DNA from 3 places in the Neorhizobium sp. USDA 3394 genome. Region 1 is predicted to be linked to each of the others. Evidence: predicted binding sites of a transcription regulator. Region 1 holds the regulator's gene; each other region holds the start of a gene.
The links. The regulator PhoB, encoded in region 1, activates phosphate uptake and scavenging genes when phosphate is short. The targets are predictions, from matches to a motif close to TGTCATNNANCTGTCAT.

Region 1 (10,041 bases):
GCCTCGTTCTCGGCGCTCACGGCGGCTACAACATGGATCTCGATTCCGGCGTCGTCGGTGCGGAAATCGAAGCCTCCCATCTGGGTAACGTGGAAAGCCGCGTACCGGGCGGCAAGATCACCGAAAAGGGCCGCGTCGCCGCCAAGGCCAAGGCCGGCGTCGGCTTGAACCAGACGCTGGTCTACGGCACCGCAGGCGTGGCGCTCACCAGCTTCGGCGGCAAGAACGGCACGTCCGGTCCGGACGGCTGGAAGCCGGGCTGGGTCCTGGGCGCCGGTGTCGAGCAGAAGCTCACCGACAACCTGTCGGCCCGCTTCGAATACAACTACACCATGACCAACGACGTCCGCAGCACTTCAGGCGGCGTCTCTTCGAGGACCGACGTCCGCGACCAGACGCTCAAGGCTGGCGTGAACTACAAGTTCTAGTATCACACCCTCTCCAGATCCATCGGACCTGGAGAGGGTATTGTCGCGGTCCGACAATCTTCAAAGCGCCGTATGCCGGGGAGGCCTACGGCGCTGTCAGTTTAAAGGGCGGTTCTCAGAGATCTGCGTCCGTATCCAGCTGGTCGCGGACCTGGTCGATCTTGCCGACCGCTGGCCCCACTCCAAGCTCGTCCTGTGCCCATCCGAAGGCCTCGTCGCTCACCGGCGCGCCCGCGAAATCCTCCAGCGCATCGCGAAGCGCGGCTTCGCCGAGGTCGGGATCGGTGGCGGCAGGATCGATGCCGTTCGTCAGTTCGTATTGCGCATAGGCCTTCACGTAGGCCGAGAGCGAGGTCATCCGCGGATCGCTGGTGTTGAGATAGGCGTGGTAATTGCGCTTCAAGGAACTGAGGCCTGCCACTTTTGCGGCCTGCGGCTTGGCTTTCTGCGCTGGCGTTGCCTTCGAGACCTTGCGGTCGGCATCCTTCTTGGCCCGCTCCTTGCCGGAGCCGAGACTGGCTGAGGTCGATCGGCTCTTGCCGGAATGGCCATGGTTCGAGACGTTGTCGCGACCGCCGCCATTGCCGCCGCCGTTTCCACCGCCACCGCCGTTACCGCCGCCATTGCCACCCTTGGCGAAAGCGAGGTCCGGAAATCCGGTTACGCCTCCGCCGACGGACACCGCTGCGAGCGCCAGGACGACGATGCCGCTCCTGAGGACCTTGTTCATGTTCACCGTCTCCTGCATGTACATTGCCCAAGCCGCGAGAAGCTCTGCGCTTCGTGGCCTTTCACATGTCTCGCATCCTGGCGCAGGGGCGGATATAAATCCATGGGATCAGGACCAATGAGCCTGGCTTCGGGACCAAGGTCGGGCGGGGCTGGGGACTTTGGTCTCATTGGCGGCCTGCCGTCCACGGAACATGCCCAAAGCCGCCTCGCATCGAGCGTCTTCATTTCGCTCGTTCATCTGCGGGAGGCCCTGGCGGTGGCCATCGCCGATATCGGTGTCATAACCGATATTCCGTCCCGTCTGCCGGAGCAGGCAAGGAGGATGCAAACCTGTGCAAATGCTGGGCCGCGTCCTTTTCACAAATGAAATAAATCTGTCACAAAACTGTAATGAGCAACAGATAGAGGGTAGCCGACGCCCAAGCGTCAATCCGAATTCCAAGGGAGAAATCCATGAAGAAGTATCTAGGAAGCTGCGCTGTAGCCGCAATTCTGCTGGCCACCGCAGGCGTCGCAACGGCTCGCGATCAGGTTCAGGTCGCCGGTTCCTCCACCGTTCTTCCCTATGCGAAGATCGTTGCCGAAGCTTTCGGCGAAGCCTTCCCGAAATTCAAGACCCCGATCGTCGAGTCGGGCGGCTCGGGCGCTGGCCTCAAGGAATTCTGCAAGGGCGTCGGTGAAGCCACGATCGACATTGCTAACTCTTCGCGTCCAATCAACAAGAGCGAACTGGAAGCATGCAAGGCGGCCGGCGTCACCGACGTCCAGGAAATCCGCATCGGTTACGACGGTATCGTTTTTGCGACTGCCAGCAGCAACGGCGAGATGAAGATCGAGCCGAAGGACTTCTACAAGGCTCTTGCCGCTGAAGTGCTTGTTGACGGAAAGCTCGTCGCCAATCCTTACAAGAACTGGTCGGAGATCAACCCGACTCTGCCGAAGGGCCCGATCGCTGCCTATATTCCGGGCACGAAGCACGGCACGCGCGAAGTCTTCGAAGAGAAGGTATTGGCAGAAGGCTGCAAGGAAGCCGGTGCCGCAGAAGCCATCAAGAAGCTCGTTCCGGACGCCAAGCAGGCGACCGCCAAGTGCATTGCTGTTCGCAAGGACGGCGTTGCTGTGGACATCGACGGCGACTATACCGAGACGCTCGCTCGTATCGCTGCCAACAAGACCGGCGTCGGCGTATTCGGCCTCGCTTTCTACGAAAACAATGCAGACAAGCTGAAAGTCGCCACCGTGAACGGCATCAAGCCGACCGCGGCTGTGATTGCTGACGGTACCTATCCGGTTTCCCGCCCGCTGTTCTTCTACGTGAAGAAGGCTCACCTGGGCGTTGTTCCGGGCCTCAAGGAATACGTCGAGTTCTTCATGTCCGACGACATGATCGGCCCTGACTCGCCGCTCGTCGAATACGGCTTGGTTGCCGCACCGGACGCGCAGCGCGTGCAGGCCCGCAAGGACTTTGCCGCTGGTAAGACCATGTAATCAAAAGAACGGCGCCGCTTCCGGCGGCGCCGTTTCTCTCCGACCGGAGGCTTTGCCTCGGTAGGAAATCGTCGATTTTGCGGCGATGGTGTTGCGCAAGGCGCGACGGCGATGCGATCGGTTCCGATGACCGGAGCTGGGCGGTGATGGGTTGCCGCCGAAGGCGGTACGCCGGGGGATTATGATGAACACATCACTAATATTGTTGATTTTGGCGATAATCGGCATGGCCGCTTACGTCGCCGGTGCCCGGCATGCGATGGCACTGGTCGGAGGAATTTCCTCCAAACTTCATTCGCGGCCTGGATATTACGGTTCCTTTGTCGCCGTCTGGGCGATCTTGCCGGCCGTCGTCATTCTTTTTGTCTGGCTGGTCGCCAGCCCCATGTATATCAGCTCCTCGGTGCGCGGTGCGTTTCCGGAAGAGGTGAAAACCCAGTCGCAGGCCGAGCAGGGCCTGAGCTACGGCATGATTACCTCGATTGCCCGCGGCATGAATGCGCTGACCGGCGACGAGATCGCCCGCATCGAAAACAATCCGGTGGAGCTTCGTACTGCGCTTGGCGCCAAGGGCGTTGCACTTGCGGGTGATCCGCAGCCCTTCATGGTCAAGGCCGCTGCCGAACTGAACCGGATGACCTTCGTCAGCCGTATCCTGATGACGATCGTCGTTCTGGGGGCTTCCATCGGCGGCGCCCTCTTCGCTTATCGCCAGATCGCGCCGCGTTTCCGCGCCCGCAATCGGGTGGAAAAAGTGGTTCTCGGTAGCCTCGTCGTTGCTTCTTCGATCGCTATCCTGACCACGGTCGGCATCGTCGCATCGATGCTGACGGAAGCCGCCCACTTCTTCACCGCCATTCCCGCCTGGGAATTCTTCTTCGGCACGGTATGGGATCCGCGTTTTGCGGCTGCGGGTTCGGGTGGCTCGGAAGGTCAGTTCGGCCTCATTCCGCTGCTGCTCGGCACGCTCTATATCGGTTTCGTCGCGATGCTCTTCGCGGTTCCGATCGGCCTCTTTTCGGCAATCTACATGTCGGAATACGCCTCGCCGAAAGTCCGCGCGGTTGCCAAGCCGCTGCTCGAAGTGCTCGCCGGCATTCCGACCATCGTCTACGGCTTCTTCGCATTGACGACGGTCGGTCCCTTCCTTCGCGACATTTCTTCACAGCTGAACGGCCTCGTTACCGGCGACTATGCCAACTTCATCCAGGCGCAGAGCGTTCTGACGGCCGGTTTCGTCATGGGCATCATGCTGATCCCCTACGTCTCCTCGCTGTCGGACGACATCATCACGGCCGTGCCGCGTGCCCTGCGTGACGGTTCGCTCGGCCTCGGCGCCACTCGCTCGGAAACCATCAAGAAGGTGGTCCTGCCGGCGGCTCTGCCGGGCATCGTCGGCGCGCTCCTGATGACCGCGTCGCGCGCCGTCGGCGAAACCATGATCGTCGTGCTTGCGGCCGGTGTCGCCGCCCGCCTGCAGATCAATCCGTTCGAGCCGATGACGACCGTGACAGTGAAGATCGTCAACCAGCTGACGGGTGACCTTGAGTTCACCTCGCCGCAGACCCTGGTTGCCTTCGCGCTGGGCATCACGCTGTTCGCCATCACGCTTTGCCTCAACATCTACGCGCTCTATATCGTGCGCAAATACCGGGAGCAGTACGAATGACCGATGTGGTTTCTCCCGTCGCCGGCATCCCCAAGGCCAAGTCCGTCCGTCGCGATATCGGCATCAAGCGCCGTTACGCCGCCGAGCGTCGCTTTCGTGCCTATGGCATCGCCGCGCTTTCCTTCGGCATCATCTTCCTGATGCTTCTCCTGTGGTCGGTGGTCTCCAAGGGTTACACCGCCTTCCAGCAGACCATGATCACCATGCCGGTCGAGTTCTCGCAGCAGATCATCGACCCGCAGAACGAACGTGCCACCAACCCGCAGAAGCTGATGACGGCCAACTATCCGGTCGTTGCCCGCAACGCGCTCGCCAAGCTGCTCAACGTCAGCGTGGACGACCGTGTCGCAGCCCGTGCAGTCAGCCAGATGCTGTCGGATGGCGTCCGCGTTCAGCTGCGTGACCTGGTGGTCGCCAATCCGGCGATCATCGGAACGACGCAGACGGTAAGACTGCTCGCTTCCGGCGATATCGACTCGGCCTACAAGGGCCAGATCGACCTCAACGTCAGCCAGGAGAATCGCAAGATCAACGATCAGCAGCTCGCCTGGATGACGCAGCTCTCCGACAGCGGCGCGCTCGCCAAGCATTTCAACAGCGGCATCTTCGTCAACGGCGCATCGAGCCGTCCGGAAGCGGCCGGTGTCGGCGTCGCGCTCATCGGCTCGTTCTACATGATGCTGATCGTGCTTGTCCTGGCGCTGCCGATCGGCGTCGCGGCCTCGATATATCTCGAGGAGTTCGCCCCGAAGAACAAGTTCACCGACCTGATCGAGGTGAACATCAACAACCTGGCGGCCGTTCCCTCGATCGTCTACGGTCTTCTCGGTCTGGCGGTCTTCGTCAACTTCATGGGCTTGCCGCGTTCCGCCTCCTTCGTCGGCGGTCTGGTGCTCACCCTCATGACGCTGCCGACGATCATCATCGCGACCCGCGCGGCACTGAAGGCCGTGCCGCCATCGATCCGCGCTGCCGCCCTCGGGCTCGGCGCATCGAAGATGCAGACGATCTTCCACCATGTCCTGCCGCTTGCCATGCCCGGCATCCTGACCGGCACGATCATCGGCCTGGCCCACGCCCTCGGCGAAACCGCGCCGCTGCTCCTGATCGGCATGGTGGCCTTCGTCGCCAACTATCCGACAACGCCGCTCGACCCGTCTACGGCGCTGCCGGTGCAGATCTACATGTGGGCGAACGAAGCGGAACGCGCGTTCGTCGAGCGTACCTCGGGAGCAATCATCATCCTGCTCCTGTTCCTCATCCTAATGAATGTTGGCGCAATTCTCTTGCGGCGTCGCTTCGAGCGGCGCTGGTAGAAGGAGTATGACAATGAATATGATGTCAGAATCGGCAGTTGAAAAGGCGCTGGACCAAAAGATGAGCGATGCTTCCCACAAGATGATCGGCAAGGACGTTTCGGTGTATTACGGTGAAAAGCGTGCGCTTTTCGACGTGAACCTTAACGTCCGCGAAAACACTGTGACGGCTCTCATCGGTCCTTCCGGCTGCGGCAAGTCCACCTTCCTGCGCTGCCTCAACCGCATGAACGACACGATCGAGAATTGCCGCGTTACCGGCAAGATCACTCTCGACGCGGACGATATCTATGACCAGGCGATCGACGTCGTCGAACTTCGCGCTCGCGTCGGCATGGTTTTCCAGAAGCCGAACCCGTTCCCGAAGACCATCTACGAGAACATCTCCTATGGTCCGCGCATCCATGGCCTTTCCAAGAACAAGGCCGACATGGACCAGATCGTCGAGGCGAGCCTGCAGCGCGCCGGCCTCTGGGGCGAAGTCAAGGATCGCCTGCATGAATCCGGCACCGGGCTTTCCGGCGGCCAGCAGCAGCGTCTGTGCATCGCCCGTGCGATCGCCGTGTCGCCGGAAGTCATCCTCATGGACGAACCCTGCTCGGCGCTCGACCCGATCGCGACCGCCAAGGTTGAAGAACTCATCCATGAACTGCGAGCCAACTACACGATCGTCATCGTGACGCATTCGATGCAGCAGGCTGCCCGCGTGTCGCAGCGCACCGCCATGTTCCATCTCGGCCAGCTCGTCGAGGAGAACGACACCGACAAGATGTTCACCAATCCCGACGATCAGCGCACCCAGGATTACATCATGGGCCGTTTCGGCTGATCCAGCCGAAAGTGCCGCCTGAAAATCAATTTTGAGGACTAGAAGATGGCATCGACCCATATCCTGTCGGCCTATGACGACGAACTGAAATACCTGAGCCGCCGCATCTCCGAAATGGGCGGCCTCGCCGAGCAGATGTGCTCGGACGCCGTGCGGGCGCTGGTCAATTCCGACGCCGCACTCGCGCAGAAGGTCATCTCCGACGACGTGATCCTCGATCACGCCGAGCGCGAGATCGGCGACAAGGCGATCGTCACGATCGCCCGTCGCCAGCCGGTTGCAGCCGACCTTCGCGAGATCGTCGGTTCGCTGCGCATCGCCTCCGATCTGGAGCGCGTCGGCGACCTTGGCAAGAACACCGCCAAGCGCGTCATCGCGGTTCAGGGCACCGGCGTTCCGCGCAAGCTCGCCCGCGGCCTGGAGCATCTCTCCGATCTCGCCCTCGTGCAGCTCAAGGACGTCCTCGACGTCTACGCGACGCGTTCGGCGGAAAAGGCCGAGGCGATCCGCAGCCGCGACGAGGAAATCGACGCGATGTACACTTCGCTGTTCCGCGAACTCCTCACCTACATGATGGAGGATCCGCGCAACATCACCACCTGCACGCATCTGCTGTTCTGCGCCAAGAACATCGAGCGTATCGGCGACCATGCCACCAACATCGCCGAGACCATCTACTACATGACGACAGGCGCCCAGCCGGAAGGCGATCGTCCGAAGGACGACTCGTCGAACACGCTCGGCGCTATCACCGAATAAGACGGAATGCTGACGGAGCAGGCTGAAGAATGCTGCCAAAAATCGCTGTCGTAGAAGACGAGGAAGCGCTGAGCGTGCTTCTTCGCTACAATCTGGAAGCCGAGGGTTATGAGGTCGATACCGTTTTGCGGGGCGACGAAGCCGAGATCCGGCTTCAGGAACGGGTACCGGACCTTCTGATCCTCGACTGGATGCTACCCGGCGTTTCCGGCATCGAACTCTGCCGCCGGCTGCGCATGCGCCCGGAAACGGAGCGCCTGCCGATCATCATGCTGACGGCCCGCGGCGAGGAGAGCGAACGTGTTCGCGGCCTCGCCACCGGTGCCGACGACTATGTGGTGAAGCCGTTCTCGACGCCGGAACTGATGGCTCGCGTCAAGGCCATGCTGCGGCGGGCTCGTCCGGAAGTGCTCTCCAGCGTGCTCCGCTGCGGCGACATCGAACTCGATCGGGAAACCCATCGCGTTCACCGCAAGAGCCGCGAGGTGCGTCTGGGCCCGACCGAATTCCGCCTGCTCGAATTCCTGATGGCGGCGCCAGGCCGGGTCTTCTCCCGCTCGCAGCTTCTGGACGGCGTCTGGGGCCATGACATCTATGTCGACGAGCGTACGGTCGACGTCCATGTGGGAAGACTTCGCAAGGCACTCAACTTCTCCAACATGCAGGATGTAATCCGCACCGTCCGCGGTGCCGGATACTCCATGGAAACATAGTTGGTGGCCACGAGATGAGCGCGCGGGTCCTGTTGGTCGACGACGACGAGTCGTTTCGTCTGATATTGCAGAAAGCCCTCGCGGCCGACAACTTCGTCGTATCGATGCTGGCCAGTGGTGCCGAGATCTCCAATCGCCTGAAGGCCGTTCCGCCGGATATCCTGGTCATGAGTTCGGACCTTCCGGGTGTGCAAGGTCTCGAGGTCTGCCGCGAAGTGCGTCTCGATCCGGTCCTATCGCGCCTTCCGATCATACTCCTTGTTCCATCGGGTGGGGAGGGCCTTCACCTGGTCGCCCTGGCTGCGGGTGCCGATGATTGCCTCATGAAGCCATTCTCCCCGGTCGAGCTCGTCGTCCGCGTGAAGAACCTGCTCAGGAGGGTCAACCCCGCCCTCCTGGACCATATGCTCAAGGTGGGCGATCTCACGCTCGACCGGGAAGCCCATCGGGTTCACCGGCAGAAGCGCGAGGTCAAGCTCGGGCCGAAGGAGTTCAAGCTTCTTGAATTCCTGATGCGGACGCCCGGCAAGGTCTATTCACGCTCGGAGCTCAAGGCTTCCCTGTGGGGCGACGACACGAACGTCGATGAGCGCGCGATCGATGTCCATATCGGCCGGCTTCGCAAAGTCATCAGCCTTGGCAAGTCCGACAACGTGATCCGGACCGTGCGCGGCACCGGATACGCATTGGGCGATTTCTGACAGGCGTCTCTTTGGACTTGGGGCCAATCTTTATCCTGACCGGCTGATGGCGACCCGGCGGATCATTGCCATGGAGGCTGGCGAAGCAGCATTCGCCAGCTATTGGAACTATGCAGCGCCTTTTGCCAACGCCTCCGCCGTACCTTGCGGGTCGACCGCAATCACCTTCAGATATGCCTTCGCCGGTTGGTCCGGTTCTCCGACGCCGCGCCCGGAGTGCTGGTGACTAAGCGGTGAATATCCACATCCCTGTCTCCCCGTCTCGGGCAGCGTGGTGCAGAGCATAAGCTTCACCGATGCGTCCCGCGTAGAGGACATGGAGGACTAGCCGCCTTGGCTCCGGAACATTTCTGACAGGGCGCTTCAACCGGGCGCAATAGGAAACTAAGTTACGATCCTTGGATCGCCCCGGTAGATCTTGTTTCGCCCTGCCATATGTCCTTCCGCACCGTCCGCAAGACCTGGCTACGATCTCCGGCGTGCAATCTCCCGGTACAATGCCTCGGGAGAGACTCCGATCTCTTCCGCGATCTGCTTCCACATGCCCTTCGAGGGGAACCCACCGTTCCAGGATATCCAGGCTTCGAGCCTCGCTTTCACGGTCTTCAGCGACATTATCTCCGCCCGCTTCCTACTGGCATGAAGTTCGCGCGCGAGATGAAGTGTCCACTGGTGCGAGAAATCAATATCCACACGAAGCCGCTCTTTGACTGACGTGACCGGGATCACTGCGGTTTTCGCCGCCGCCGTGGCAACGCCACCGCAGTGATAGCGGTCGGAGAATATCGAAGCCTCGGCCAGGATAGACCCCGCAGCCGCCCTCTGGAGGACGGCCATTCCCCCATCGGCCTGGTGACGGACGAGATGAAACGAACCTGCATCGACCACGTGCAGAACCTCGACCTCGTCCTCCTGCCTGAACGGGTATTGCCCGGCATCGAAACTGCGCATGGCGCTTGCCATTCCGCGGAGGCTTGAAATCAGATCTGACATGACAGCGATCATGTCATGGTTCCGGATGGACGTGCAATGTGGATACACACCGAAAAGGAATCCCGATGACCAGATACCTCGCTCTCATACTGCTGCTGTTGCCGTCTGCTGCCCTACCGCAGGATGCCCATAGTGGACATCAATCACCTTACGTAGGCCAGGAGGAGAGGGCGGTTACTTCCCTTTCCGCCGATGACATCCTCGAACTTGAGCGGGGTGGAGGCTGGGGACTGGCCAAGCCTGCCGAACTCAATGGCGTTCCCGGACCGCGCCATGTGCTGGATCTCGCACGAGATCTGTCACTGACCGAAATCCAGCTCACGAGGATCGAGGATCTTTTCGAGCGGATGAAGCGCGAAGCTGTGGCCGAGGGCGGGAGGTATCTGGAGGCTGAGCGGGCGGTGGATGCCCTG
Region 2 (10,041 bases), 1.2 Mb from region 1:
GCGCCGTATTTCTCGAAGGCGGGCGTGGCCGCTGCGATATAATCCTTGTAGCGTTCCGGATCGCGGACATCGACGCGAGCGACCCAATATCCCTTGGCCATGGTATTTCCTCCAGCGTGTTTTCGGTTGCGATGACTTCAGGCAAATTCCGGGACGAGTCAATATGACGGGCTTGCACCTGTCAGGCGACCACCGGTACTCATCCCGGATCACGACCGGAGAAAACGTCTCCGGTGCCAACCAATTGTCAGAGCACGCCCTGCATCTCGGCGAGGATGGCTTGTGCCGCAGCCTTCGGATCCGGCGCCTTGACGATCGGACGACCGACGACGAGATGGCTTGATCCGGCCCGCAATGCGTCCGAAGTCGTCATGACCCTCTTCTGGTCGCCGGCTTCCGAACCCGCCGGGCGGATGCCGGGCGTGACGATCGCCATTCCGGGGCCGACGATCTTGCGGACCGCAGCCGATTCCTCGGCCGAACAGACGATGCCGCCCATGCCGGCGGCCAGCGCCTGTTCTGAGCGTCGCAGAACCAGCGTGTGCGGATCGTATTCGTAACCGGCATCGACGAGGTCCGTCTCGTCCATCGAGGTCAGGACGGTCACCGCGAGCAGGCAGAGGTCGGAGCCCTTGGCTGCCTCGACCGCGGCGCGCATCGCCTTCGGATAGGCGTGCAGGGTGAGCATGGTCATGCCCATCTTGACGATGTTCTCGACGCCCTTGGCGACCGTGTTGTCGATGTCGAGCAGTTTCATGTCGAGAAAGACCTGTTTGCCGTCTTTCACGAGGTCGCGGGCGAATTCGAGGCCGCCGGCAAATACGAGCTGATAGCCGATCTTGTAGAAGGAAACGGTGTCACCGAGCGTGGAGACCATCTTTTCGGCTTCGCCGATGGTCGGAATATCGAGGCCTACGATGAGGCGATCACGAGCGTTCATGCCTGGAACCCTTCCCATTTTTCGATGGGCGTCCAGTCGCATGAGAGCGCCCGATCCGCAAGGGTGAAGCAGAAGAGATTTCCCCCGCCACCCGGCTGGTCCCGGTCACGGGCGATCGGGGAGCCGGTGAGGTGGCATTTCAACAGCGTTCCAACGCCGCCATGGCCGACGAAGGCGATCGGCACGTGTGGATCGTGATCGGCGAGAATTCTGGTGACCGCCGAAACGATGCGGCTCTGGGCGTCCACGGCGCGCTCCCAGCCCTTAAAGCTCTCTTCCGGGTGGGCGAAGAACCAGTTGGCAGCATCCTCGAACAGCGGCGGCGGCAGAAAGCCTGTCGCCGAGCGGTCGTTCTCGTGGGTGTCGTGCGCAATCTCGACCGAAATCCCGGAGGCGGCGGCTATGATCCCGGCGGTCTCTATCGCTTTCACCTCGTCGCTGGAGATGATCCGGCCGAGCTTCTTTGCCCAGTCGGACTGTGCGGCCTCATGTGCGCGGGCAGCGCCGACATCCGAAAGCCCCCATTGAGGCACCGGAACGTCCGGATCGATACGGACCTGCGGATGAGTGATGTAGAGACCGAATGTCATGGTCAGCCGCGGCTATAGGTCCAGAGCTGAGCCGGGGGAATATTGCGGACCACGAAGTCGTAATGCTTGATCCTGTAGCGGTCGGGCTGGGCGATGATCGGCGAGACCGGGCCGTAGGTGATCTGCATCACGGGCCGGCCGGCAGGGATGCGGTCGAGCAGGTCCTCGAGCATCGCGATGCGACGCTCCATCGGGAAGCTCAAAAGCGGGATCGCCGAAACGACGCTGTCGAAGGTCTTGTCCTTCCAGGCGCCGAGCGTGCGCTTGAGATCGAAGGCGTCGCCGTTGATGAAGTTCACACCGGGATAGGTACGGACGAGATGCTGGAAGAAATCGGTCGAATATTCGACGGAGACGAGCTTGTCAGGCGAGACGCCGTGCTTCAGGATCGCCTTGGTGATGATGCCGGTGCCGGGTCCGAGCTCGAGCACGGGCAGGCCGGAGCCCGTGTCGATGACGCTTGCCATGCGTTTGGCGGTGACGGAGGAGGTGGGGCAGATCGCGCCGACCCGTTTGGGGCCGTCGATCCAGCCTTTGAAGAACCGGATCTCGTCGTCGAACTTGCGGCCAAGCCGCTCCTTCAGGCGCAGTTCCATTTTTTTATCATCTCCCTTTTCGCCCCATGTGGACCATCATGCCGCAAAAGCAAGGAAAAATGTCGCACCGGGAAAACCGCATGAAAAAGGCGGCTGGAGTTTTCCAGCCGCCTGGATGATTTAAACCCGCATCGGCATCAACACATAGAGGGCATCATCGCCCGCCGTGTCGCGTACCAATGTCGGAGAACCGGCATCCGCCAGCATGAAGATCGCGTCGTCGCCGGAAAGCTGGGCGGTGATGTCGAGCAGATATTTGGCATTGAAGCCGATTTCCATCGGATCATTGTCGTAACCGACCGCAACTTCTTCCGTAGCACTTCCCGAATCCGGGTTGTTGACCGTCAGCATCAGCTGGCCGTCGTTCAGCGACAGTTTCACGGCGCGGCCGCGTTCGGAGGAAATGGTCGAGACGCGGTCGACGGCCCTGGTAAAGCTCTGGCAATCGACGCGCATTTCCTTGTCGTTGCCGGTCGGGATGACCCGCTGGTAATCCGGGAAAGTGCCGTCGATCAGCTTCGAGGTCATCACGACCGAGCCGATTGTGACGCGGATCTTGGCATCCGAAACCTCGACCGTGACGACCGCTTCCGGATCGTCGACCAGTTTCTGCAGCTCGCCGACAGTCTTGCGGGGAATGATGATGCCCGGCATTCCCTCCGAGCCCGACGGCGCCTGCACATCGGCGCGCGCCAGACGGTGACCGTCGGTGGCGACCGCGCGAAGCTTCAGGTCCCCGTCGGCTTCGATCGTGTGGAAGAAGATGCCGTTCAGGTAATAGCGGGTCTCCTCGGTGGAGATCGCGAACTGAGTGCGGTCGATCAGCATTTTCAGATCGGTCGCCTTCAGCTTGAACGTATGCGTGAAGCTGCCGGCGGTGAGATCCGGGAAGTCCGATTCCGGCAGGCACTGCAGCGAGAACTTCGAACGGCCGGATTGCACCGTCATCGAGCCGCCGTCCGGGTTGGTCGCGAGCAGCACCTCGGAACCGTCCGGCAGCTTGCGGACGATTTCATAAAGCAGGTGTGCCGGAACCGTCGTGGCCCCGGCTGTTTCGACCATGGCCGGCAGGACCTCGGTGATCTCGAGATCGAGGTCGGTCGCCTTCAGGTCGAGGCTGGCGCCGGACGCCCGCATCAGCACGTTGGAGAGGATCGGGATCGTGTTCCGCCGCTCCACCACGCGATGCACGTGGTTCAGCGACTTCAGAAGGTTGGACCGCTCAAGAGTAATACGCATGGACGCTATCGCTTTCGACCGTGGCGATCCGGCAGGGCCGGACCCCTGATATTCTGCCGGCTTTGGACCAGCCGGATGATGTGGACGGGCAAAATGGCAGACAACCCGTTCGAAAAGCAAGAGGTGAACAAGGCGTTAGCAAGTCATTTCACATCTGTCTCACGCACTGCACACAGAAAATATGCGTTCTCAACAGCTTGCCCGTTACTTGCCGAAGCCGGTCGGCTTGCCCATAAAGGCACATGACCATCCATCTGCGCGTGACGCCCCTTGACCGATGAACCGAAGAGCAGCCAGCGAGGCTATCGCGTCGCCAATACTTTCGTGCCCGCGCGGCCGCTGGAGCCGGCGCTTTATCTGGTCGCAACTCCGATCGGCAATCTCGGCGACATCACGCTGCGGGCGCTCGAAACGCTTTCCGGTGCCGATGTGCTGGCCTGCGAGGATACTCGGGTGACCCGCGTGCTGCTCGACCGCTACGGCATCGTCAACCGACCCTACGCCTATCACGAGCACAATTCCGACGAAGTCGGGCCGAAGCTGATCGCCGCGCTGGAGGAGGGGAAATCGGTGGCGCTGGTCTCCGATGCCGGCACGCCTCTCGTTTCCGATCCCGGCTACCGGCTCGGCCAGATGGCGATCGAGGCTGGCCACAAGGTTGTGCCGATCCCCGGTGCTTCGGCGCCGCTCGCAGCCCTCGTCGGCTCCGGCATGCCGTCCGACGCATTCCTGTTTGCCGGTTTCCTGCCGGTCAAGGACAAGGGCCGGCGGGACCGGCTGGCCGAGCTTTCGAAAGTGCCGGCGACCTTGATCTTCTTTGAATCGCCGCATCGCATCGGCGCAACCCTCGCTGCCGCTGCGGAAGTCCTCGGGAATGGCCGGCGTGCGGCGGTCTGCCGCGAGTTGACGAAGACGTTCGAGGAATTTCGCCGCGGCACGCTGGAGGAGCTTGCGGCCTACTACAATGACGATCGCGTCGTGAAGGGCGAGATCGTGCTGCTGGTGGCGCCGCCGGAGGCCGAGGAGCCTCCCGGCGAGATCGAGGTGGACGCGCTGTTGCGCCAGTTGGCGGTTGCCATGCCGGCCGCCAAGGCCGCCGCCGAAGCTGCCCGCGTGACGGGACTTCCGCGCAAGGACCTCTATCAGCGGCTTCTGGACCTGAAGGGCGAGGCGGGTGGCGGAGAGTGACCCGGGCCTGAAACGCCGCAAAGTAGAGCGGCAGAAGGCTCAGAGACGGGGCCATGTCTCGGAATATCTCGCGGCACTTTATCTCCTGGTCAAGGGTTATCGGGTTCTGGCGATCCGTTACCGCACCAGGCTCGGGGAGATCGATCTGATCGTCCGCAAAGGCGATCTGGTAGCCTTTGTCGAGGTCAAGGCGCGGATCGGCGAACAGGAGGCGATCGACGCCGTCGGTTACGTCACTCAGAACCGAATTCGAGCAGCCAGCGATGTCTGGCTTTCAAAGCGGCAGGATGCCGCGAGACTGTCCCGGCGTTACGATGTGATCGCGGTGCTTCCGGGCCACCTGCCGCGGCATTTTGCGAACGCTTTCTGACGCTGATGTGAAATTGTTGCATAGGTGTGCAATGTAACATTTCTGACATGAAACTGTTAAGGGCCTGTCACAGCGTAGCCCTATTGCGATCCTCACCCCAACAAAGGTGGAGAGGACCTTAAAATGTTCAAAAAGCTTTCGATGGCCGCGCTCGCGGTCGCACTGTCCGCGACCTCGTCGCTTGCTGCGACCGAGGTCACCTGGTGGCATGCCATGGGCGGCGAGCTCGGCAAGAAGCTCGAAGAGATCGCTCAGAAGTTCAACGAGAGCCAGAGCGATTACAAGGTCGTTCCGGTCTACAAGGGTAGCTATCCGGAAACGTTGACCGCCGCGATCGCTGCGTTCCGTGCCGGCCAGCAGCCGGCCATCGTTCAGGTTTTCGAAGTCGGCACCGGCACGATGATGGCCGCCAAGGGCGCCGTCTATCCGGTCTACAAGCTGATGGCCGATGAAGGCGAGCCCTTCGACACCAAGACCTTCCTGTCTCCGGTCACCGGCTATTATTCCGATACGAAGGGCAACATCCTGTCGCTGCCCTTCAATTCCTCCACGCCGATCATGTACTATAACAAGGACGTCTTCAAAAAGGCCGGCCTTGATCCCGAGGTTGCCCCGAAGACCTGGAAGGAAGTCGAGGAATTCTCGAGGAAGATCGTTTCCTCCGGCGCGGCCAAGTGCGGCCTCACCTCGGCCTGGATCACCTGGGTCCAGACCGAAAACCTTTCGGCGCTGCACGACAAGCCTTTCGGCACCCTGCAGAACGGTTTCGGCGGTGTGAAGTCTGAATTCACCTTCAATGGTCCTCTGCAGGCCAAGCACTGGGCAAACCTGAAGAAGTGGCAGGACGAAGGCCTGTTCAAGTATGGCGGCCCGGTCGGCGGCGACCAGGCGGCGACCATGTTCTATTCCCAGGAATGCGCCATCACGATGAACTCCTCCGCAGGTCGCGCAGGCGTCATCAACAACGCCAAGACCTTCACGCCGGGCTTCGCTCCGCTGCCTTATTATGACGACGAGATCAAGGAGCCGAAGAACTCCATCATCGGTGGCGCCACCCTCTGGGTGCTGAACGGCAAGGAAAAGGCGACCTACAAGGGTGTGGCCAAGTTCTTCAGCTATCTCTCCAAGCCGGAAGTCCAGGCCGATTGGCACCAGTTCACCGGTTACCTGCCGATCACCAATGCTGCGTACGATCTCGGCCAGAAGCAGGGTTACTACGCAAAGAACCCGGGTTCCGACATCGCCATCAAGCAGATCACCCGCGGTACTCCCTCGGAAAATTCGAAGGGCGTGCGGTTCGGCAACTTCACCCAGGTCCGCACCATTGTCGACGAAGAGTTCCAGGCACTCCTCGCCAACAAGAAGGACGCCAAGCAGGCGCTCGACAGCGCGGTGCAGCGCGGCAATGCGCTTCTGCGTGAATTCGAGGCTGCCAACTCGAACTGATTGTTCCGATTGCTCAGGGGAGGACCGGCTGCCGCCGGCCCTCCCTTGCTTGCTTGTTACGTTGTGGTGAGGGACCGGTGGATACCAAAAGAACAACCTTCAACAACCGCCTGCTGCCCTATCTGCTGCTCGCGCCCCAGCTCGCTATCACGCTCGTCTTCTTCATCTGGCCTGCCGCGCAGGCCGTGAAATCCTCCTTCGAGCGGGAAGATCCGTTTGGTTTCTCGACCGTTTTCGTAGGGTTGACCCACTATCGGCAGTTGTTTGCGGACCCGAACTATCTGGATGCGCTCTGGCGCACCGCCGTATTCGCGGTGTCCGTCACCGCCCTTTCGATGCTTCTCGGCCTGGCATTCGCGGCAGCGGTCGACCGCCTGGCGCGGTCCGCAAAAATCTACACCACTCTGCTTGTCTGGCCCTATGCCGTCGCACCCGTCGTGGCGGGCGTCCTGTGGTGGTTTCTCTTCAATACATCCACCGGCCTGCTGCCCTTCTTCCTGGAGCGCATCGGCATTCGCTGGGACCATGATCTCAACGGCACGCATGCCATGATCCTGATCATCATCGCGGCAGCCTGGAAGCAGATCTCCTACAACTTCCTTTTCTTCCTGGCCGGGCTGCAGTCAGTGCCCCAGTCGCTGATCGAGGCCGCCGCCATCGACGGTTCGGGCCCGGTGCGGCGCTTCTTCACCATCTCTCTGCCGCTTCTGTCGCCGACGACGTTTTTCCTGTTCATCATCAACGTGAACTATACGATGTTCGACACCTTCCCGATCGTCGATGCCACGACCGGCGGCGGTCCCGCCCAGGCAACGACGACGCTCGTCTACAAGGTCTACCAGGACGGTTACGTCGGTCTGAACATAGGTTCGTCCTCGGCGCAGTCGGTATTGCTGATGTTGATCGTGATGCTGCTGACCTTCGTTCAGTTCCGCTTCGTCGAACGCCGCGTCCAGTATTGAGGAACGATCATGGTTGAAAATCGCCCCTTTCTGACCTTCCTCACCCACGCATTCCTGATCCTGGGATTTCTGGTGGTGGCTCTGCCCGTCTATGTCGCGATCGTGGCGTCGACCCATGACGTCTCGACGCTGATGAGCGGACCTGTCCCGCTTCTGCCGGGCTCGCATCTCATCGAGAACTATTCGACCATTCTGACGAGCGCCGCCGCCGCTCACGGCTTGCCCAACTATTCGCACATGGCGCTGAACTCCCTGATCATGGCGTTGGCGATCACGGTCGGAAAAATCGCCATCTCGATCCTTTCCGCCTTCGCGATCGTCTATTTCCGGTTTCCGTTCCGGCTGCTGGCCTTCTGGATCATCTTCGTGACCCTGATGCTGCCGGCGGAGGTACGCATCATGCCGACATACAAGATCGTCGCCGACCTCGGCATGCTGAATTCGTGGGCCGGCCTGACCATCCCCCTGATCGCATCGGCCACGGCGACCTTCCTGTTCCGCCAGTTCTTCATGACGGTCCCCGACGAGCTTCTGGAAGCGGCCCGTGTGGACGGGGCAGGCCCTATGAAGTTCTTCCGGGACATCCTGCTGCCGCTCTCGCGCACCAATATCGGCGCGCTGTGCGTCATCCTCTTCATCTATGGCTGGGTTCAGTATCTCTGGCCGCTCCTGGTGACCACCGACCCCGGCTATTACACGCTGATGATGGGGATGAAGCGCATGGTCACCGTCCAGGACGGTGTCATCCAGTGGCAGCTGGTCATGGCAGGTTCCGTTCTCGCCATGCTTCCCCCCATCCTCGTCGTGGTTTTCATGCAGCGGTTGTTCATCCGCGGGCTCACTGAAACGGAGAAATAACATGGCTGGAATTCACATTTCAGAAGTTTCGAAGATCTATACCGGCGGCGTGAAGGCGGTAAGCTCCGTCTCTATCGACATCGTCGACGGCGAGTTCATCGTCCTCGTCGGTCCTTCGGGCTGCGGCAAGTCCACGCTGCTGCGCATGGTTGCCGGGCTGGAAGCCATTTCCGCGGGCGAGGTCAAGATCGCCGGACGGGTCGTCAACCAGATCGAGCCGGCCGAGCGCGATATTGCCATGGTCTTCCAGAACTATGCGCTCTATCCGCATATGACGGTCTACAACAACCTCGCCTACGGCCTGAAGAACCGCGGCACGCCCAAGGCCGAGATCGACGCTCGTGTCGCCGAAGCCGCCCGCATGCTGGAGATCACCCAGTATCTGGAACGCAAGCCCCGCCAGCTTTCCGGCGGCCAGCGCCAGCGTGTCGCCATGGGCCGCGCCATCGTCCGCAAGCCGGCAGCCTTCCTGTTCGACGAGCCGCTCTCCAACCTCGACGCCAAACTGCGTGTTTCCATGCGCGGCGAGATCAAGCGCCTGCAGCGCCGCCTCGGTACCACATCCATCTACGTGACCCACGACCAGCTCGAAGCCATGACGCTGGCCGACCGCCTGGTCGTCCTGAACGGCGGCCAGATCGAGCAGATCGGTGCACCGCTGGAAGTCTACCACGCGCCGGCCTCCACCTTCGTTGCAAGCTTCATCGGCTCGCCGGCCATGAACCTCGTCAAGGGCGAGCTGCATGGCGACAAGCTGGCGATCGGCCCGGCGATGGTCGCCCTCAACGGTTTCGCGCCGACCTCCGGTGCCGTCACCGTCGGCGTCCGCGCCGAGGATCTGCGCATCGCCCGCGACGACGAGGAGGCTCTGCCCTTCCGTCTCGAATATACCGAGGAACTTGGTGCCCAGCGCCTGATCCACGGCACCGTCGGCGACCAGCAGATCACCGCTGCCGTTTCTCCGGAGATTGCGCTGTCGCCGGACATGCGCATTGCCGTCGATGCCAAGCGCCTGCACTTCTTCTCGATCGAAACGGGCAAGCGCCTGCCGGGCAACGTTCCGGCGGAGGCAAAGCTTGCGCCGGTCGAACCGGTTATCTGAGGGCCCAATCCGAAATTGAGGCCGATCGTTAAAATTCTAGCATCGGCCTGAAGAGTGGGCTTACTCTTTGCCACTAGCATCTCCCGGAATTGACAGCTTCCGGGGGAAAGATGAGTTGGCACGTCCTCGCCGCGACCGCAGCGGCAATTGCATTTCGGTACAAGTCCTACACGCCCGAGAAGCCGAAGGTTAAGCCGTTCATCGGCGCCTGCCCGCATTCTCTTGAAATGAAGCCGATGCCGATCGAGCCCACATGGGTGCTCGCCGGCGATCCGCAGGCGCGCGCCGGTTCCCATTCCACCGCCGAGGACGATTGCGCGACGACCGGCGTATGGGAATGTACCGCAGGCGAGTTCCGCTGGTATTTCCACTGGGACGAAACGGTGGTGATCCTTGAGGGCGAGGTGCACGTGACTGCCGAGGACGGCACTGAGCGTGTCCTCCAGGCAGGCGATGTCGCCTATTTCAAGGGCCGGACCTGGGCCACCTGGCGGATCGACAAATATCTGAAGAAGGTCGCCTTCATCCGCCGGCCTTTCCCGAAGCCGATCGCCATGCTTTTCCGCCTGCGCAACATGTTGCGGGCAAAGACGCAGGTCGGCATCTCCGCGTGATATCGGCCGGATTGCAGTTGCCTTTGGAAGCCCGCCATCCTACATCAGGCGGGCCAATCCTAGGGGGCTGAAGTCATGGCGAAAATCCGCAAGGTCGCGTTCCAGATGGACCACATCTCCGGCATCAATATTGCCG
Region 3 (10,041 bases), 1.3 Mb from region 1:
ACCGCGACATGGGCGCCGCCGGGCCACTTCGGATCGGGAGTGGAACGGCCGTAGCCGACGAGTTCGCGCGGATAGTCTTTTGCCTGCATGGATCACCTTCGACGAATGAGGCCGGACGGTAGCGCACCCGTTCCGGCCATGTCGAGATGGAAACGTCGTCTCAGAGGCCGAGCGCGCGAAGGATCGCGACTGAGGCGACACCGAGTGCCACGGAAACAAGCATCGGCAGTCGAAGTGCCGCAAAAGCAGTCACGGCGCAGGCCAAGGTTTCGGCAATCCCGGTGGCAAAGGCGGTCGGCGCGACGACCGCCATCAGCACGGCGGGCGGGATCGATTCGATCGCCTTGCGGCGGCTGCCTTCGAGCGAGACATGGCGGATGAGGACGAGGCCGCTCAACCGGGTGAGCACGGTAGCGGCGGCCATGGCGAGGATCGCGACGAGCGTGGCGAGATCGACGGTCACGGCGTCACCTCCACGTCTTGAGATTTGCCGGTCAGCATGGCGGCGGCAAGGCCGGCGACGGCACCGGCGGCGATATACCAGACGCCCGGCACGAAATGCTGGGTGGCAACAGCGGCAGCACCGCTCGCCAGCAGCACGGCGCCGGTTTCCGCACCCTTCCAGAAGCCCATGACCAGAACGATGAAGACAGCCGGGAAGGCGAAATCGAGCCCGAGCACCACCGGGTCGCCGAGAAAGGCGCCGAGGGCCGCGCCGGCAAGTCCCGAAAACACCCAGGCGAGGTAGAAGGGCGCGACGAGGCCGGCGAACCAGGCGGGGGTGAGCTTTGCTACCTTTGCCCGGAACTCGGCCATCGCCCAGATCTCGTCGGCGAGGAACAGCATCGACAGATAGCGCGCCGGCTGGCTGAAACCGCCCATTCTGGTGCCCAGCGAGGCGCTCATCAGCACGTGGCGGATGTTGACGAGCAGGGCTGCGAACCCGACGCCGGTCCAGGAGGCCGGATGGGTCCAGATATCCATCGCCACGAATTGCGAGCCACCGGCAAAGACCAGCGCGCTCATCAGCCCCGCTTCGGCCGGCGACAGGCCCTTGGTGGCCGCAACCGCTCCGAAGACGAGGCCGATCGGGATGACGGCGGCGATTAGCGGCGAGATCGCCCGCATGCCGCCGAGGAAGTCCTGTAGTTTTGTGTTGTTGTTCATTCAATAACCTTGATCTGATGTCGGCGTACGTCACCCCCTCACCCGGCCTCCGCTTCGCTCGGCCACCCTCTCCCCAAGGGGAGAGGAGGAACGGCGACGGCGCGGCATCTCTCTTCTCCCCTCGGGGAGAAGGTGCCGGCAGGCGGATGAGGGGGAGGCTTAGAACGGACAACATCAGCCGTCTTGAACGAAAGTGATCAGCGCGCCCGATACTGGCCCGGCGTCAGCCCGGTGCGGGCCTTGAAATGGCGGGTGAAATGCGCCTGGTCGGCAAAGCCGCATTCGAACGCGATTTCGGCCGGCTGGCCGCCGTCCCTCAAGCGTTTGCGCGCTGCGCGGATGCGGATGTCGGTGAGGAAGGAATGCGGGGTGATGTGGAATTCCTTGCGGAAGGCACGGATGAGATGGGCACGGCTGAGGCCCGCGACCGTTGCCAACTCCTCCAGCCCCACATCGGACGCAAAATTCTCGACCAGGTAGTCGCGCGCCTCACGGACGGCGGTGCGCTCGGTGGTATCGACCGGCACGATGATCGAGCTGCCGTGGCGGCGAAACACCGCATCCAACACCAGGAACATCGCCTGGCTGGTCTCGAGCGCGCCGGAGCCCTCTTCCAGCGTCCGGTGCGCCGCGTGGAAAGCGTCGGCGAGCGCCTGATCGTGGAGGAGCTGGATGCCGAAGGCGGGCGTGCCCTCAAAGGATTTGCCGGTGACGTCTTCGAGGATCTCGCGAAACAGCGCGACATCCGGATAGATCATCCGGTAGCGATAACCGCCGTCGCCGGGCGCGCCGTCGTGGATCTCGCCGGGATTGATGAGATAGATATCACCCGGCCCCGAACTTTCGCGCAGGCCGCGGATGGTCGCCACCTGCGCGCCGCGTTCGATGGCGCCAATGCTGAACGTGTCATGCGCATGCGGCGCGAATTCATGGGTGAGGAACGTGGCGGCCAGGCATTCCATGCCCCCGAAACGGCTGTCGCGCCAGAAGCGGGTTGTTTCCGCCTGGGCGAGCGGCATGTGGTCGGCTGCCTGTTCCTGGGAGACGTTCTGCATCGCGCGGATATAGCAGATTTCTCCGACGGCCTCTTGAACAAAAGTGACCGTTTGCGCTCTTTCAGGCGATCTTGCGCGCCGCCACGCGGCCCATCGGGTGCAGCGAATGCACCTGGAAGGGCGCGCCCGGCTCTTCCTCGATGAACAGCGCCAGATTGGCGATCTCGACCGGCTTTTTGAGATAGGGCTCGAAATAATCGCGCAACGCCAGATCGAAACGCGGCATCTCGATCGCCGACAGCGGGCCGGTCAGCGTCATGTGAAAACGGAACTCGTCCATCACGTAAGGATGGCCCCAGCGATAAAGGTTGGCGAACTGAGGCGCAGAGAGATCGCCCGAATCGCTGCGTTCCAGTTCGGCCTCGGTCAGCGGCGTGCGGAAATTGTCGAATTCCTGGACGACGGAGGCGGCGAGGAACCGGGCGGTGTCGCAAGGGACGACCGGCGCAAGGCCGAAGAAATTGCCGAGCCGGACGACTTCGAGCTTCGGCAGTTCGAACGGGCTGTGGGTACCGGCGAAGCGCATCAGGTGGCGCAGCAGCATCGGTTCGGTGACGTCGGGCGCCAGCCGGAACGGCGCCTTCAGCGTCGCATGGAAACCGTAGCGACGCGGCAGCGCGGTATTGAAGGCGATGTCGTGGATGCCGATGCCGCGGATGGCCGGCGGCTCCATCGCCTCGCCCGAAAAGGCGTTGCGGCCGAGCCACTGGGCCGCGGCAAGCGTCAGCGGATCATGCGCCGGAGGCGTGAAATGAATGGCATAGCGCATGCGTCACCTTCTGAACGTCCTTTTCAGCAACCCCGTGTTTTACGCATTGCTCAACAATCCCTGCGGTGGGGGTTAAGTGATTTGCGTGACAGAATAACGACGCGAAGGACTGAAAGTTCGCGTTTAACGGGAGGCGACGGTAAGGTGACTGGCGAGCGTGAATGACGCCGGGAGCCGCATTTCCCGGCCGTTCAGGGCGTTGAGGGCTGCATCGGCCAACCTGTGGGCGATCCCGAAACTCACCTTGAAACCACCTGTGAGCGCAATCACTCGGGCGTGATCAGGATGCGGGCCGACCATCGGATCACGGTCGATCGCCTTCGGCCGCAGCCCCGCCCAGCCCTCGACGACGGGAGCCTGGGCCAGTGCCGGCACCAGCACGCGGGCGCGCGCGATCAGCTCATCCAGCTGAGAATCGGTCGAGGACGGGTCGTCGAACACATCCTCGCTGGTGCTGCCGACCGCCACATGGCCGCCCTCATGGGCGACGACATAGAGGCCGTTCAGGAAGATCACCGGCAGAGACGGATCGACATCCGCCTTGAGCAGTGCCGCCTGACCCTTGACCGGCTGGCCGAGCGGTCGCTTCAGCGGCGGCGAAATGCCTTGAAGCAGCGGGAAGGACCCGTGGCCGGCCGAGACGATGCAATGTCCGAAGGTGACGCTGTCACCGCCACGGAATATAATCCTATTTACCACGGGATCGATCGTCTCGGCCTCGATACCCTCGACGACCTGCACATGACCGGCCGAGCGCAGAAAGGCGACGAGCGCCGAGACGAGACCGCGCGGCGAAACCCGTGCGGCAAACGTGTCGTGCACCAGCCCGGCGGCAGCGAAGGAGGCATCCGGCCAGCCTTTTTGAGGCGGACGGTCGAGCACATGCCATTGGAAACGGCGGTCGCCGCGCCGCCAGCAGGCTTCCGCATCGGCGGAATGGCCAAGCGCGATCTTCCGCAAATGCGGCTTCGGCAGCGGGATCAGCCGACCGGAGCGGCGATAGCCGCAGGCCATGCCGGTCTCGGCTTCGATTTCCGCGATCTCGTCTTCCAGCGACAGAAGCGCATCGAACTGAAACTGCTTCTTGTCGTTCCACTTGTCCGGCATATGCGGCATCAGTGCGCCGAGCAGCCCGCCGCTCGCCCCCTGCCCCAACGGGCCGGCATCGACGAGCAGGGTGCGAATACCGAGCCGCTCGGCCTTGACCGCCGCCCAGAGGCCCATGATACCGCCACCGAGAATGACGAGATCGGCGGAGGATGGGAGAGCATGAGATTGACCGCCGAAGCCGGCAGGATTATCCGCATGTCCCATGAGTGACCGTGATCCTGAAATTCGTGCGACCGAAGGCCAGACTTTGGACTGGCATGACGGCGATATGCCTTATTCGCAAAAGTTTGGCGACCACTTTTATTGCCGCACCGACGGTCGGCTGGAATGCGGCCACACGTTTCTGGCGGGCAACGGCCTGCCGGAGCGCTGGGAAAAGCACCGGAACTTCCGGATCGGCGAACTCGGCTTCGGCACCGGCCTGAATTTCTGCGAGACCTGGCGGCAATGGAAGCTTTCCCGCCCCGCGGGTGGGAAGCTGCACTTCACGTCGTTCGAACTCTACCCGATGCAGCGCGACGAGATCGACCGGGCGCTCGCCCGCTGGCCGGAGATCGATGCGGAACGGCAGGCGCTGGTTGAAGCGTGGCCGGACGAGCCGGGCGGCCATGTCGTCATCGACGCCGATGCCCAAACCCGGCTGACGGTCGTCTGCGGCCCGGCGCTCGAAGGCGTCTGCGCGGCCGAGGCGGATTTCGACGCCTGGTTCCTCGACGGTTTTGCACCTTCCCGCAATCCCGACATGTGGTCGCCCGAAATCATGCAGGCAATCCACGACAAGACCTTGCCCGGCGGCACGTTCGGCACCTATGCGGCAGCCGGTTTCGTGCGGCGGAACCTGCAGGCGGCCGGCTTTACGGTGGAGCGACGTCCGGGCTTTGCGGGCAAGCGCGAGATGCTATGCGGGATCAAGCCGGCGTCCTGATCCAAGGCAGCCCAACGCAAAACAGCCGGTCCTGAGACCGGCTGCCATCCATTACATCGCACGGCCACTATTGGCAGACGCGCAGGCTTTCCATGTGCCAGCCGCCGTCATAGGCGTTGCGCACGCGGCGGTCCTCATACCAGCAGCGCGGACGGGGCGGAGGTGGCGGATCGATGTAGCGCGGCCCGCCGTCATTGGCGAGCGCGCCGCCAATCAGCCCGCCGATGACGCCCGCAGCCAGGCCGCCGGCGATTATGGCGCCGTCATTGTTATGACGCCTGCGCGGCGGAGGCGGAGGACCACGGCGATCGTATCGATCATATCGATCGTATCGGTCGTGGTGTCTGCCCCATTCCTGGGCCGCCGCTTCACCGGCCGGCACCAAGATGCTGCTGCAGGCAGCGGCCAGGATCAGCGCCGAGACAATTATCTTCTTCATCACAAGCGTCTCCGTTTCCACCGGGCCAACTGCGAACGGCAGGAAAAGGCCCGATATTCCCGAACAATGCACATCCCCTGCTTAACGGTCCCTGAACGGAAAAGCCGCTCGCGGCAGAAAGCACCTGTGACGATCGACCGGGAGGTCCCGGCCGGCTCTGCGAAAGCAGGGGGACCCAGGCGAGGCCTCGATCCACCCAACCCCGGTCCCTCGAATTACGAAATACGTACCAGCCAGTATTTTTCGTCACTCATTGTTGGGCCTTCCCGTTCGCGTAGCGCCTTCATACTTTTGCGAGAATGTGATCGCCGCATGCACGGGATCGGAGCATTAGATGAACTTCATAGACTCTCACCATATTCATATCCTGGGCGGTCAATATGCGGTGTCCGCCGATCCCGATACGATACTGATGACCGTTCTCGGCTCCTGCGTCTCGGCCTGCATCTATGATCCGGTCACCAATATCGGGGGCATGAACCATTTCATCCTGCCGACGAGTGGCGGGCAGGATATCGACGAACGTCCGGAACGATACGGCGATCTCGCCATGCGCACTCTGGTCGACGATCTTTATGGCTTCGGTGCCGAACGCCGAAATCTCAGGGCCAAGCTCTTTGGCGGCCGCACGCGAAAATCGAGCGGCTACGATCCGGGATCGCTCAATTCCGCATTCGCCAGACGGTTCCTTCTGGAAGAGGGCGTCAAGCTTGTCGATACCAGCCTCGGCGAGGATCTCGCACGCTGGATCACCTTTCACCCGACGACAGGCAGAGTGCAGATGAGGATTACCGACGCCATGCCCGCCCCCTCGATTGGCGGCACGGTGCGGGTAGCAGCGCCGGAGAGGCGATATTGACCGGCTTGGCCACGTCGTGCCCGCTCAGTTCGAAACGGAACTCACGATCGCACCGCCGAGCCAGTTGCGGACCTTGGCTTCCAGTGCCTCCGGGCTGATCGGCTTGGAAAGATAATCGTCCATGCCCACCTGGAAGCAGAGTTCGCGGTCGCTTTCGAGCGCATGCGCCGTGACGCCGATGATCGGCGTATGGGTGCCCGTCTCCTGTTCGAGCTCGCGGATCTTCTGGGTCGCCTGATGCCCGTTCATGACTGGCATCGACACGTCCATGATGATGACCGCCGGATCGTGCTTTTTCCACGCCTCGACGGCTTCCGCACCGTTCTTGACGATCTGGAACAGCCAGCCGGTGGTCTGCAGGATCTGGGTGAAGACGATCTGGTTGACCTCGTTGTCCTCGGCGACCAGCACGTCAAGCGTCGGCGCCGCCTGCATGGGCGGCGTGGAGACCGGCGCCGCCGGCTGTTCGGCAATCGCCGGCGTCGAAGCAACCAGCGTGGGTGCGGCAACCGGAGCGAGGGGCCGCGCCGTCGCCGGAGGCTGAACAGCCGCCTGCCCCGCTTCGACTGCCCGCCGCTTGGTGCGGATCGAGCGGACGACGTCGATGATCGTGCTGCGCAGCAGATTGGCGCGCGCCGGCTTCATCAGATGGGCCTGGACGTTGAGGGCGGCAAACATGCTGTCGTCGCCGGCCATGTCCATGGAGGTCAGGAAAACCACGCCGGTGCCGTCGAAACGCGCATCGCGCCTGAGATGTTTTGCGAAATCGAGGCCGTTCATCTCCGGCATGTGATAGTCGAGCACGATCGCGTCGACCGTGACGCCGATCCGCGCGGCTTCGCGGAGGATTGCCAGACCCTCGGCCCCGCTGTCGGCTGCGACCGTGTCAAAGCCCCACATGGTGAGCTGCTCGGTAAGGATACGACGATTGACCGCATTGTCGTCGACGACGAGGATGCGAGCACCGCTGGTGTTGATCGGCAGGGTGGTGAGCACATTGCGCTCGCTGACCACCTGGAACGGCAGATGCACGGTAAAGACCGAGCCGCGACCGACTTCGCTCGTCACGTCGATATAGCCGCCGAAGAGTTCGGTGAGGCCAGCGGTGATCGCCAGCCCGAGACCCGTGCCTTCGTGGCGGCGCGTCGAGGAGGTATCGACCTGCGAGAATTTATCGAAGACCGACTTCAGTTTTTCTTCCGGAATGCCGAGCCCGGTATCCTCGATGCGGATCGACAGCATCATCTCGCGGGGACCTTTTGCTTCCGACCTCAGGTCGATGAAGACATGTCCCTTTTCGGTGAATTTCACCGCGTTGCCGACGAGGTTGGTGATGATCTGGCGGAAGCGCCCCGCATCGCCCATCACCGTCTCGCGGATCGAGGCGTCGCCGCGCACGATGAGCTCGATATCCTTCTCGGCGGCCGATGAGGACAAAAGCGTCGCCACGTCCTCGATCGCCTCGACCGGATCGAACGGCGCCTTGCGCAGCTTCATCTGGCCGGCATCGATCTTGGAGAAGTCGAGAATGTCGTTGATGATCGTCAGAAGGGCGTTGCCCGATTTGACGATGATGTCGATGAAAGTCTTCTGGCGGGTGTCGAGATTGGACTTGGCGAGCAATTCCGCCATGCCGAGCACGCCGTTCATCGGCGTACGGATCTCGTGGCTCATGTTGGCGAGGAATTCCGACTTCGCGCGGTCGGCGGCCTCGGCGCGCTGCAGGAGGCGCGTCAGCTCCTCCTCGCGGCTCTTCATCTCGGTCACGTCTGTAAATACCGCCAGCCAATGGTCGCTGCCGGTAAGCTTGGCCTCGACATGGATCCACTTGCGGCCCTCGATGCGGAAAGCGGCAAAGACCGGCTTGCCGGCTGCGACATTGTCTTCCCAGGCATGGAGCGTCGCCGCCGCTTCCTCGGGCGTGCCGAGATCGCCGCGCTCGACGCAATAGCGGAAGAGATCGCGCCAGAGACCTCCGGCGCGCACCATCTCGGCCGGCATGTCGAGCATGGCCGGCAGCGCATCGTTGGAGAAGATGATCTCGCCGTCATGCAGGATGAGCAGCCCTTGCGACATGGCGCTCGTCGCGTCGCGCATCAGCGCGCCGTGGGTTTCGAGCGCCGCACGGGCCTCCTGGATCTCCTGCTCGCGCTTGCGGACAGCCGTGATGTCCATGTAGCTCAGCAGGATCTTTCCGCCGGAAAGCTGGGTGCCGGAAATGACGATCACCAGACCGTTGCGGCTTTTCACCTCGATCGGCGGCCGCTCCTGGCCATCGGTCAGGGCGGCGATGCGCTCCTGGTAGATTTCCTCAAAGCTGCTCGTCGAGCCGCTATAGATCCCGTGGTCGAAATTGACCTTGAGGAAGTCCCGGTAGGAACGCCCGGGCAGATCGAACTGCTCCCCGGCATCCCAGAAGGAATAGAAAGCCGGGTTGGCGTATTCGAACAGGAAACGCTCGTCGAGGATCGCAACGCCGACGGGCATGGCGTTCAGGATCGTCTGCAGATCCTTGCCCATCTTCTCCGCTTTGTTCTGCGCCTCCTTGATACGGGAGACGTCCATGCGCGAGCCGACGAGGTTGTGTGCGCCGTCATTAGTGGTCACCCGGCGCAGATGCGTGATGACCGGGACGACCGTTCCGTCGGGGAAGGTGATTTCCTCCGACTTCTCGATGTCCTCGCCCGTCATCACCCGATCGTTCTCGATACGGAAGCGATCGGCCGCGTCCGGGAACATCTCGATTTCGGTCTTGCCGAGAAAATGGCTTCTGGGCTTGCCCAGCATCGCCTCGTAGGCGGCATTGGCATAGGTGAGCTGGCGGTCGCCGTTGCGCACGAACACGGGCACCGGCAAATCTTCGAGGACTGCGCGAAACAGGTCCGTCTCCGAGACGTGGGCGCGCAGGAGCATTTCCTGCTCCTTGAATTCGGTCACGTCGTGGCGGATGGCGATCAACAGGCCGTTTTCGAGGCGCTTGTTGATGCTCCGCAGCCAGCGCCCGTCGGAAAGCTGGTCGACACTCTCGGAATAGGGAAGCTCGAAAGGCTTCATCCGCTCGGCGATCCACGCGTCCTTCTTCGGCGCATCGGGACCGAAACTCGCCGGAGACACCCGCTGGCGGCGATCATAGGCAAATCCGAGGATATCGTTGAGGGTGATACCCGGCTGGATATCGATCGAGATCGACGCAAAATGGTTGATGAGCTGGGAATTGCAGTAGATCAGAACGTTGTGCTTGTCGTAGATGCCGATGCCCATTTCGAGCATGTCGAGGGCATCGTCGAGAAGAGCGTTGTTGAACGGCGAAAACGGCGCGATGGGCTTTGCAGCGGTAATCGAGGGACCGGCAGCGGGGGCAACATTGTTCGGTTCGACGAGGGCATCGATGCCCGGAACCGCCGCAAACGTGCCGAAGAGATAGGTATGGTCGTCTTCCGTGAGGAAGCGCTCGATATGGATCTCGTGGCGGACAACGCCAGAACGGTCGAAGCAGAGCGACGTCTCGTCGGTGCCGAATACGATCGCCCGGCATTCCTTTTCCTTGCGATCGGCGTCTTCAGAGGCGCCTGCAAGACCGCGGCTGGTATTGCCGGCAAATTCGCTGGGATGCATACCGAAAAGGCGTGCATAGGCGGCGTTCACCGCCACGTAGATGAGGGCGCTGTCCTTGATGAAGGCGGGCTCGGCGAGATCGTTGATCCGCTCGCACGCCGT

Region 2: ugpB (sn-glycerol-3-phosphate ABC transporter substrate-binding protein UgpB) is a predicted target of PhoB. The motif match lies at 4,967-4,983, and genes of this name have one in related genera.
Region 3: ACZ9EJ_RS04030 (DUF1045 domain-containing protein) is a predicted target of PhoB. The motif match lies at 3,077-3,093, and genes of this name have one in related genera.

Annotation. Positions count from the first base shown of each region.
Region 1 is NZ_JBWCDU010000001.1:2,154,494-2,164,534, reverse strand. Features, by position in the region: gene ACZ9EJ_RS10350 (outer membrane protein) at 1-428, shown strand, start outside; gene ACZ9EJ_RS10345 (hypothetical protein) at 544-1,158, opposite strand; gene ACZ9EJ_RS10340 (substrate-binding domain-containing protein) at 1,614-2,648, shown strand; gene ACZ9EJ_RS10335 (hypothetical protein) at 2,649-2,876, opposite strand; gene pstC (phosphate ABC transporter permease subunit PstC) at 2,833-4,317, shown strand; gene pstA (phosphate ABC transporter permease PstA) at 4,314-5,633, shown strand; gene pstB (phosphate ABC transporter ATP-binding protein PstB) at 5,647-6,462, shown strand; gene phoU (phosphate signaling complex protein PhoU) at 6,508-7,221, shown strand; gene phoB (phosphate regulon transcriptional regulator PhoB) at 7,251-7,934, shown strand; gene ACZ9EJ_RS10305 (winged helix-turn-helix domain-containing protein) at 7,949-8,635, shown strand; gene ACZ9EJ_RS10300 (Crp/Fnr family transcriptional regulator) at 9,101-9,640, opposite strand; gene ACZ9EJ_RS10295 (hypothetical protein) at 9,694-10,041, shown strand, end outside.
Region 2 is NZ_JBWCDU010000001.1:3,372,916-3,382,956, reverse strand. Features, by position in the region: gene ACZ9EJ_RS16695 (DUF1330 domain-containing protein) at 1-101, opposite strand, end outside; gene pyrF (orotidine-5'-phosphate decarboxylase) at 248-940, opposite strand; gene ACZ9EJ_RS16685 (histidine phosphatase family protein) at 937-1,530, opposite strand; gene pmtA (phospholipid N-methyltransferase PmtA) at 1,533-2,126, opposite strand; gene dnaN (DNA polymerase III subunit beta) at 2,247-3,365, opposite strand; gene rsmI (16S rRNA (cytidine(1402)-2'-O)-methyltransferase) at 3,636-4,553, shown strand; gene ACZ9EJ_RS16665 (YraN family protein) at 4,540-4,923, shown strand; gene ugpB (sn-glycerol-3-phosphate ABC transporter substrate-binding protein UgpB) at 5,047-6,369, shown strand; gene ugpA (sn-glycerol-3-phosphate ABC transporter permease UgpA) at 6,447-7,331, shown strand; gene ugpE (sn-glycerol-3-phosphate ABC transporter permease UgpE) at 7,341-8,189, shown strand; gene ACZ9EJ_RS16645 (sn-glycerol-3-phosphate import ATP-binding protein UgpC) at 8,191-9,291, shown strand; gene ACZ9EJ_RS16640 (cupin domain-containing protein) at 9,402-9,905, shown strand; gene gshB (glutathione synthase) at 9,981-10,041, shown strand, end outside.
Region 3 is NZ_JBWCDU010000001.1:872,846-882,886, reverse strand. Features, by position in the region: gene puuE (allantoinase PuuE) at 1-89, opposite strand, end outside; gene ACZ9EJ_RS04045 (AzlD family protein) at 161-463, opposite strand; gene ACZ9EJ_RS04040 (AzlC family ABC transporter permease) at 460-1,167, opposite strand; gene ACZ9EJ_RS04035 (AraC family transcriptional regulator) at 1,365-2,222, opposite strand; gene ACZ9EJ_RS04030 (DUF1045 domain-containing protein) at 2,284-2,991, opposite strand; gene ACZ9EJ_RS04025 (NAD(P)/FAD-dependent oxidoreductase) at 3,115-4,305, opposite strand; gene mnmC2 (tRNA (5-methylaminomethyl-2-thiouridine)(34)-methyltransferase MnmC2) at 4,304-5,026, shown strand; gene ACZ9EJ_RS04015 (hypothetical protein) at 5,094-5,465, opposite strand; gene ACZ9EJ_RS04010 (chemotaxis protein CheD) at 5,800-6,324, shown strand; gene ACZ9EJ_RS04005 (PAS domain-containing hybrid sensor histidine kinase/response regulator) at 6,349-10,041, opposite strand, start outside.